DNA from 3 places in the Brevibacterium sp. Lmc1 genome. Region 2 is predicted to be linked to each of the others. Evidence: predicted binding sites of a transcription regulator. Region 2 holds the regulator's gene; each other region holds the start of a gene.

Region 1 (2,267 bases), on a different replicon from region 2:
TGACCGGAAGCCGCCGCATGAGCGCCTGGCGGTCATCTGCCGGCACCTGCTCCCACACGCACACACCGCCGAAGCTGGGCACCTTCTTCGCCCACTTGTTGGCCACCTTCGCCAGGGTTTTGGTGGGCGCGATTCCCACACAGACCGGAAGGCCGACATTCCTGGCCACAGCAGCCTTCATTGATCGACCGGTGTCTCCCAGCTCGCCGAGGGTGCCGGTGAGACCAAGGAATGCTTCGTCGATGGAATAGACCTCCTGCCAAGCCGAGAACCGGCCAAGCAACTCCATCACTCGTGAGGAGAGATCTCCGTAGAGCTCGTAGTTCGATGATCTCGCCACGAGACCGAGTCGGGCCGCATCAGGCTCGAGCTTGAACCACGGCTCGCCCATCGGGATCCCGAGGCGTTTCGCCTCAGCCGACATCGCGACTGCGCATCCGTCGTTGTTCGACAGCACCACGACAGGCCTGCCCTCGAGCGTGGGGTCGAAGACTCGCTCCGCCGAAGCGTAGAAGCTGTTGCAGTCGACGAGGGCAATCTGCTGCGTTCGATCATCGGACATGGCGGATCCCGTAGGTAACCACGCCCCACACCGAGAGCTCCGAGAGCTCGGACACATAGATCGGGGGATAGGCAGCGTTCTCTGCCTCGAGGTGGGCACCGCGGGCATCGATGATCAACCGTTTGAGTGTGAGCTCCCCATCCACGACGGCCACGACGACATCACCGGACCTCGGTTCCAGTGACCGGTCGACGAGGATCTCGTCACCGTCGAAAATGCCTGCACCCTCCATCGAATCACCAGCCACTCTCACGATGAAAGTCGACGTCTTGTCGGCGATGAGCACCTCGTTGAGGTCGATCGAAGAGTCCGCGTAGTCCTGCGCCGGAGAGGGGAATCCTGCTCGAATCGCTTCGAGAGGATAGACGATCTGCAGGGGAGTGCGCGCTCTGAGGGGAAGCACGGTCAAGGTCATCACACACCACCATCAATAGAACTTCAGTTCTAATACTGTAGAGCATTCCCCTGTGACCACCACGAGAGGGGCGGAGGATTCGCAAGAGTCATGTCAGACCCGCGCAGGCTGGTGGCCCATATCAACCAAGAGGCCTCCGCCTCGCCGCGCGGAGTGGTATGTCCCTCCCGCTTGCGCAGCGATATATCATTGGTTATATTTGTCTATGTCACATAGATTAAGGAGCAGTGATGACACCCACCACCCCACTCGGAATGGTCAAGCAGACCTGGATCCCCACGATCGACGGAAGCATCGACGCTACCGCCGCAAAATACGCCTGGGTGATCACTGAAGACCGCATCGAAGACGGCCGGAGCAAGGGCCGCCTCGGTCCTTCAAACGCCGACGATCACCTTCTCGAAATCGTCCAGAAGTCCGGTTCACACCGGGTGCGCTTCCGCATGTATGACGACGACGGGAACTACTACTACGGCGGATATGTCACCTACATCGCAGGCTCCGACGATGAAGACGCTGCGTTCGGTCCGCTGGCTGATTTCGGAATCCCGTTCGCTGGCGCCGTTCAGATCCTCTATAAGGATCGGCCCGAACTCGACTGCTCGTGAGGAGCACTGATGCCTGAGACCACCTGGGTCCTCGACCCCACCAGCTTCGCCGCAACGATCGCCCGGGCAGAGAAGATCAATGCCCGGGCCGTCCGCCGCGGCTTCACCGGCCGCATCGAGGTCACGGCAACCGAGCGCACAGTCTCCGAGACCGGCCCTGGAGGAGAGACCCGGACCTACATCGTCATCGACACACTGATCTCCGGAGAAGCCCCGCGTTATGGCGGGTGGGAGTTCCTCGCCGCCATCGACACGATCGATACTACTGACGGCGAAGACTTCATCCTCCGGACGGCTCCCGGAGTCGACGCCGCGGCCGTGGATCGCAGCACTCTCACCGCCGGCTACTGTGACCACTGCAAAGCGATCCGCACCAACCGGATCTACACCTTCCTTGTTCGCAACGTCGAGACCGGGGAGGTCAAACAGGTCGGCAAGACCTGCTTGCGCGATTTCACCGGCCACCAGGAACGCCCCGTCTTCATCGACCTCGATTCCGTGATCGACGACGTCACAGACTTCCTCGGCAGCTTTCCCCACTCACCCCTGGAATACGCCCCTGAGACCATCGTCGCGGTCGCGTGGGCAGCCTCTCGCGCCTACGGGTGGAAACCCGGCTCACATGGCGGCTACACCACCGCCATGGCCGTCAACGACTACCTGTTCGGAACGACGAAGGCCG
Region 2 (2,267 bases):
ATCCTCCACATGAGCGAGGCGCTCGGACTGGCCCTGGCACAGATCCGCGACTCCGCCCGCCAGATCATCAACGACATCGGCGGCAAGACCGAGGACGCCGATGCCGGCCGGCAGATGGCCAAGGCACGCTGCCAGGAGATCTTCGAACTCGCCGAACGCTTCTGCGATCCGGGCAAGAACGACGTCATCTGGCTGTCGCGCTCGACCTTCCGGGAGAAAGAGACGACGAATCTCGTCGTCGCGCCCTTGAGCGTGGCCGGCACCATGCGCAACGGCATCTTCGAAGAATCCACGGTCGTGGCCACCTCGGCGACCCTGTCCCTCGGTGGGAACTTCGACGCGGTGGCCGCCTCGTTGGGACTCTTCGGACCCGACGCCCCGAAATGGGACAGCCTCGATGTCGGATCACCCTTCGACTACGGCAAACAGGGAATCCTCTATGTCGCCTCCCACCTGCCCAAGCCCGGACGCAGCGGACTGAGCGAGGAAGCGCTGACCGAACTCGAGGAACTCGTCGAATCCTCGAACGGCGGGGCACTGGGCCTGTTCTCCTCCCGGGCGGCCGCAAACGCGGCGGCCGAACACCTGCGGAAGAAGTTCGATTTCCCGATCCTGCTCCAAGGCGATGACGGCCTGCCGGCGCTGGTCTCTCAGTTCACGGCCGACGACCAGACCTGCCTGTTCGGAACCATGTCACTGTGGCAGGGGGTCGATGTGCCGGGACGGACGAACCGTCTGGTCATCATCGATCGTCTGCCGTTCCCACGTCCGGACGACCCGCTCATGCAGGCGCGGGCACGCGATGCCGACCAGCGGGGAGTCAACGGATTCATGGCGGTGTCGGCCACGCATGCCGCCCTGCGTCTGGCTCAGGGCGCCGGACGCCTCATCCGGTCGACCAAGGACAGGGGAGTGGTGGCCGTGCTCGACTCGCGGCTGCGCTCGGCCCGGTATGCCGGGTTCCTCGTCAATTCGATGCCGAGGATGTGGCCGACGACGAACTCCGGTCTCGTTCGCAAGAGCCTGGCGAGGCTGGCCGAAACCGACGAAGGATGACGCAAAGGCCCGCGACCGAATCGGTCGCGGGCCTTTGCGTTTCGGCAGCGGAGAGACGACAGAGGGTCAGAGGCGGCGGATGACGGCGACGACGAGGCCCATGATCTGCGCGTAGGTGCCGTCGATGGGTTCGTAGTTCTCGTTCTGCGGCATCAGCCACTGCTGACCGGCCTTGCGCTTGAGGGTCTTCACCGTGGCCTCGCCGTCGAGGAGGGCGGCGACGATCTGACCGTTGTCAGCGGTGTGCTGCTTGCGCACGACCACCCAGTCGTCGTGGCAGATGGCGGCTTCGATCATCGAATCGCCGACGACCTTGAGCAGGAACATCTCACCGGAGCCGACGACCTGGGTCGGCAGGGAGAAGACATCGTCGACTTCCTGTTCGGCCAGGATCGGCCCACCGGCGGCGATGCGTCCGACGACCGGCACCTGCACGGTGTTGTTGGCCAGCTCCTCGTACTTCGCGCGCTCGGCCTCTTCCTCTTCGAACGGATTGACCACTTCGATGGCACGTGGGCGCTTCGGGTCGCGGCGGACATAGCCGAGGCGTTCGAGCTGGGAGAGCTGGTGGGCGACGCTCGAGAGGGAGGCCAGCCCGGCGGCCTTGCCGATCTCGCGCATGCTCGGCGGGTAGCCGTTGGTCACGACCGCGCGTTCGATGGTCTCGAGCACGAGACGCTGACGGGGAGTGAGGCGGAAGTCGCCCTCACCGGATGATCCCTCAGGGATCTGGACGACGTCGTCATCGGTGCGAGCGGCAGCGATCTCGCTGGCAACATCTTCGTTGCGAGGCCTGCCTCTGCCTCGTTTGTTCTGAACCATTGCTCGTTCCCCTTCGTTCTATTCCCTGCCGCTGAACGCCGTGATCTCCGCTTCGGAAATTCTCGTGTCAGTGCCGACTGAGATGGTTCTGACAGATCAATCAACAACGCTGGTTCCCTCTCATTGTCGCATAGATGTTCGAGTTGGACTGGACATTTGTTCGATTGGCATGTTGAATAGAACAGACGTTCTACCGATTACTGGTGGAATCGTACGAATGAAAGAGGTAATGCGATGTCTGCACAGAACACCGAGCTGCACCTGACCCCTCGTGGACGCCAGGCTGTGCGCCTTCTCCGGACCCTGCTCGTCGCTCTCGTCGTCATCGGCGGGGCGGTCCTCCTCGCCACCCAGTCGTTCTCGGCCGCTGCCGTCGCCGAATCGGAGAC
Region 3 (2,267 bases), 140 kb from region 2:
AGCTGAGGACGGGTGCGCGTGAGGATGTCGAACATCAGAGCGGAGACCGAACGCTCCTCATCAAAGCAGTCGCCTGCCTTGAGCTGGTTCGAGAACGCACTTGTATTGTTCTTGTGCACTGCACGAGCGAATGCATCGAGCCTCCTGAAACAAGCCTGAAGCTCCGGGGCGGGACCGGTCAGCGTGAGGTAGGCGGTTCCGTCGTCACCGGTGCAGAAGTCAACTCGGCGACGCAGCGAAACACTCTTCAACGTATCCTCACTCGGTTGAAGCACTGCAATGTGCAGGGCGAGCGAGCGCTTGAAAGTTTCGATCGTGATGTCGGCGCGCCTGTGCGCCAGGTAGTCGTCCATCGCAGGCAAGTGCTTGAAGTGCAGGTCGCGGCATGCACGAGTCACACAGTCGACATGTTCGATCGTGAAGTCTCCAGCCAGGCAGCGCTTGAGGAACCGCGGAAGACCATGCGCCAGCGTCATCGACGAGGTCATGTGTTGAAGCGACTTGCTCGTGGTCGTGCCGAGGAGACTTGAGTACACGCCTGCCTCGGTCGGCTCGATGCTGCCGCGCAGCCATGTGAAGAAAGTCAGTTCCGGGTCAAAACCGGGAAAGTCAGGCAGCAGTGCGGGGTCGGACAAGAGCTCTTCGGCCAACTTCCGGACTCGGCGGAGGCGGCGACCGGCGGCGCGGTCCTTCTTCGGACCGGCGCTGACGCCGATTTTCGTTCCAGATTCCGCTTCGACCTGAGCCGCAGCCTGGGTCCATGCCAGATTCTCTCTGTTGGTCCAGGTCCTGCGAGTGGAAAAGAGATCCTCGGAGGGAATGTCGACGGCGCAGATCTTCTGGTCGATGGCTTCGTCGCTGATGCCTTGGCTCGTGACGGGACTGCTGTCGGCTGCTTCGGTCTGAGCCTTTCTCTCGTGGCGAGCGGCAATTGTGCTGCGTGATTCTGGAGAGGAGTAACGGGTCGACGTCTCCGTGAACGACGCGAACTCGTAGACCGCGTCGAGCTGACCGTCCTTGAGTCCGAGAGCGTAGGCGACGTCCTGCGCCACGACATGACTGGTGGCGATCAGGGAATTGACCTGCGCGAGGCTGCTCCGCGTATAGGCATCCAGCAGGTCGACGAGTTCGTAATCCTCGGCGACCTCCACGCGAAGTCCATGAGCGCGGCGGAACTGGGACAGAGTTCGGCCGTCCGCCTCCCCAGGGGGAGCGGCGGGCAGGCCGAATACCCGTCCGTCGCTGTCTCCGATGTTCTTCATCGGCTTCTCACCTCTCCACGCCTCTGTGGAAGTCAGTCGTCAGGGAAGTCGCCTGTCTCAATTATATGATCTGTCGCCATCGATGAATGTCACAATCCGATTACAAATAGAACAACCAATCTATTAGGATTGTGAAAAACTAATTCGCTCTCAAAGTAATCAAGACTGATCTGTTTGTCCCCTGACTCTACAGTTCGGCACTGACATGACATTTCGATCGGGCTTGAACCCACAACTGCTGTGCAGTGATCCATCGCGACAGACTCACCGCACCGCCGGTTCGCGACAGGCTCACCGCACCACCGGTTCGCTAGAATCGGGGACGTGGCAGCGATCGACAAAGACATTCTCCGTTTGGCCCTTCCCGCACTCGGAGCCCTGATCGCCGAACCCATTTTCCTGCTTACGGACACGGCCATGGTCGGCCACCTCGGTGCCGGTGCCCTGGGTTCGCTGGCGATCGCCTCGACGATCCTGCAGACGGTGCTCGGCCTGATGATCTTCCTTGCCTATGCCACGACGCCGCGGGTGGCGAAACGGATGGGATCGGGGGACCGGCCGGGCGCGATCACGGCCGGATTCGACGGAATCTGGCTGGCACTGGGAACCTCCGTCCTGCTCATCATCATCGGGCTGCCCCTGCTGAATACAGCGATCGAGGCCTTCGACCCGGATCCGATCATCACCGCGGGCGCACACTCCTACCTTGCGATCTCATGGTGGGGGCTGCCATTCATGCTCATGGTCATCGCGGCCACCGGACTGCTGCGCGGACTTCAGGACACGAAGACCCCGCTGCTCGTCGCGGCCGCCGGCTGCATCGCCAATATCGGCCTCAACGCCATCTTCATCTACGGCCTCGACATGGGAGTCGCGGGATCGGCGATGGGCACGGTCATCGCGCAGGCCGGAATGTGCACGGTCTACCTCACCATCTCCATCCGCGCGGCCCGTCGCCTCCACGCCAGCATCCGCCCTGACTGGACAGGCGTGTTCACCTCGGCG

What was found. The regulator LexA, encoded in region 2, represses DNA repair genes until DNA is damaged. The targets are predictions, from matches to a motif close to TCGAACANNTGTTCGA.
Region 1: a site for LexA is predicted at 994-1,009, ahead of AC239G_RS19130 (LexA family protein). Genes of this name have one in related genera too.
Region 3: a site for LexA is predicted at 1,370-1,385, ahead of AC239G_RS11295 (HNH endonuclease signature motif containing protein). Genes of this name have one in related genera too.

Annotation. Positions count from the first base shown of each region.
Region 1 covers NZ_JBYFKL010000002.1:63,567-65,833, forward strand. Annotated here, with positions in the region: gene AC239G_RS19125 (Y-family DNA polymerase) at 1-562, opposite strand, end outside; gene AC239G_RS19130 (LexA family protein) at 552-977, opposite strand; gene AC239G_RS19135 (hypothetical protein) at 1,208-1,585, shown strand; gene AC239G_RS19140 (hypothetical protein) at 1,595-2,267, shown strand, end outside.
Region 2 covers NZ_CM172803.1:2,669,156-2,671,422, reverse strand. Annotated here, with positions in the region: gene AC239G_RS11950 (ATP-dependent DNA helicase) at 1-1,056, shown strand, start outside; gene lexA (transcriptional repressor LexA) at 1,123-1,878, opposite strand; gene AC239G_RS11940 (LysM peptidoglycan-binding domain-containing protein) at 2,113-2,267, shown strand, end outside.
Region 3 covers NZ_CM172803.1:2,526,965-2,529,231, reverse strand. Annotated here, with positions in the region: gene AC239G_RS11295 (HNH endonuclease signature motif containing protein) at 1-1,262, opposite strand, end outside; gene AC239G_RS11290 (MATE family efflux transporter) at 1,587-2,267, shown strand, end outside.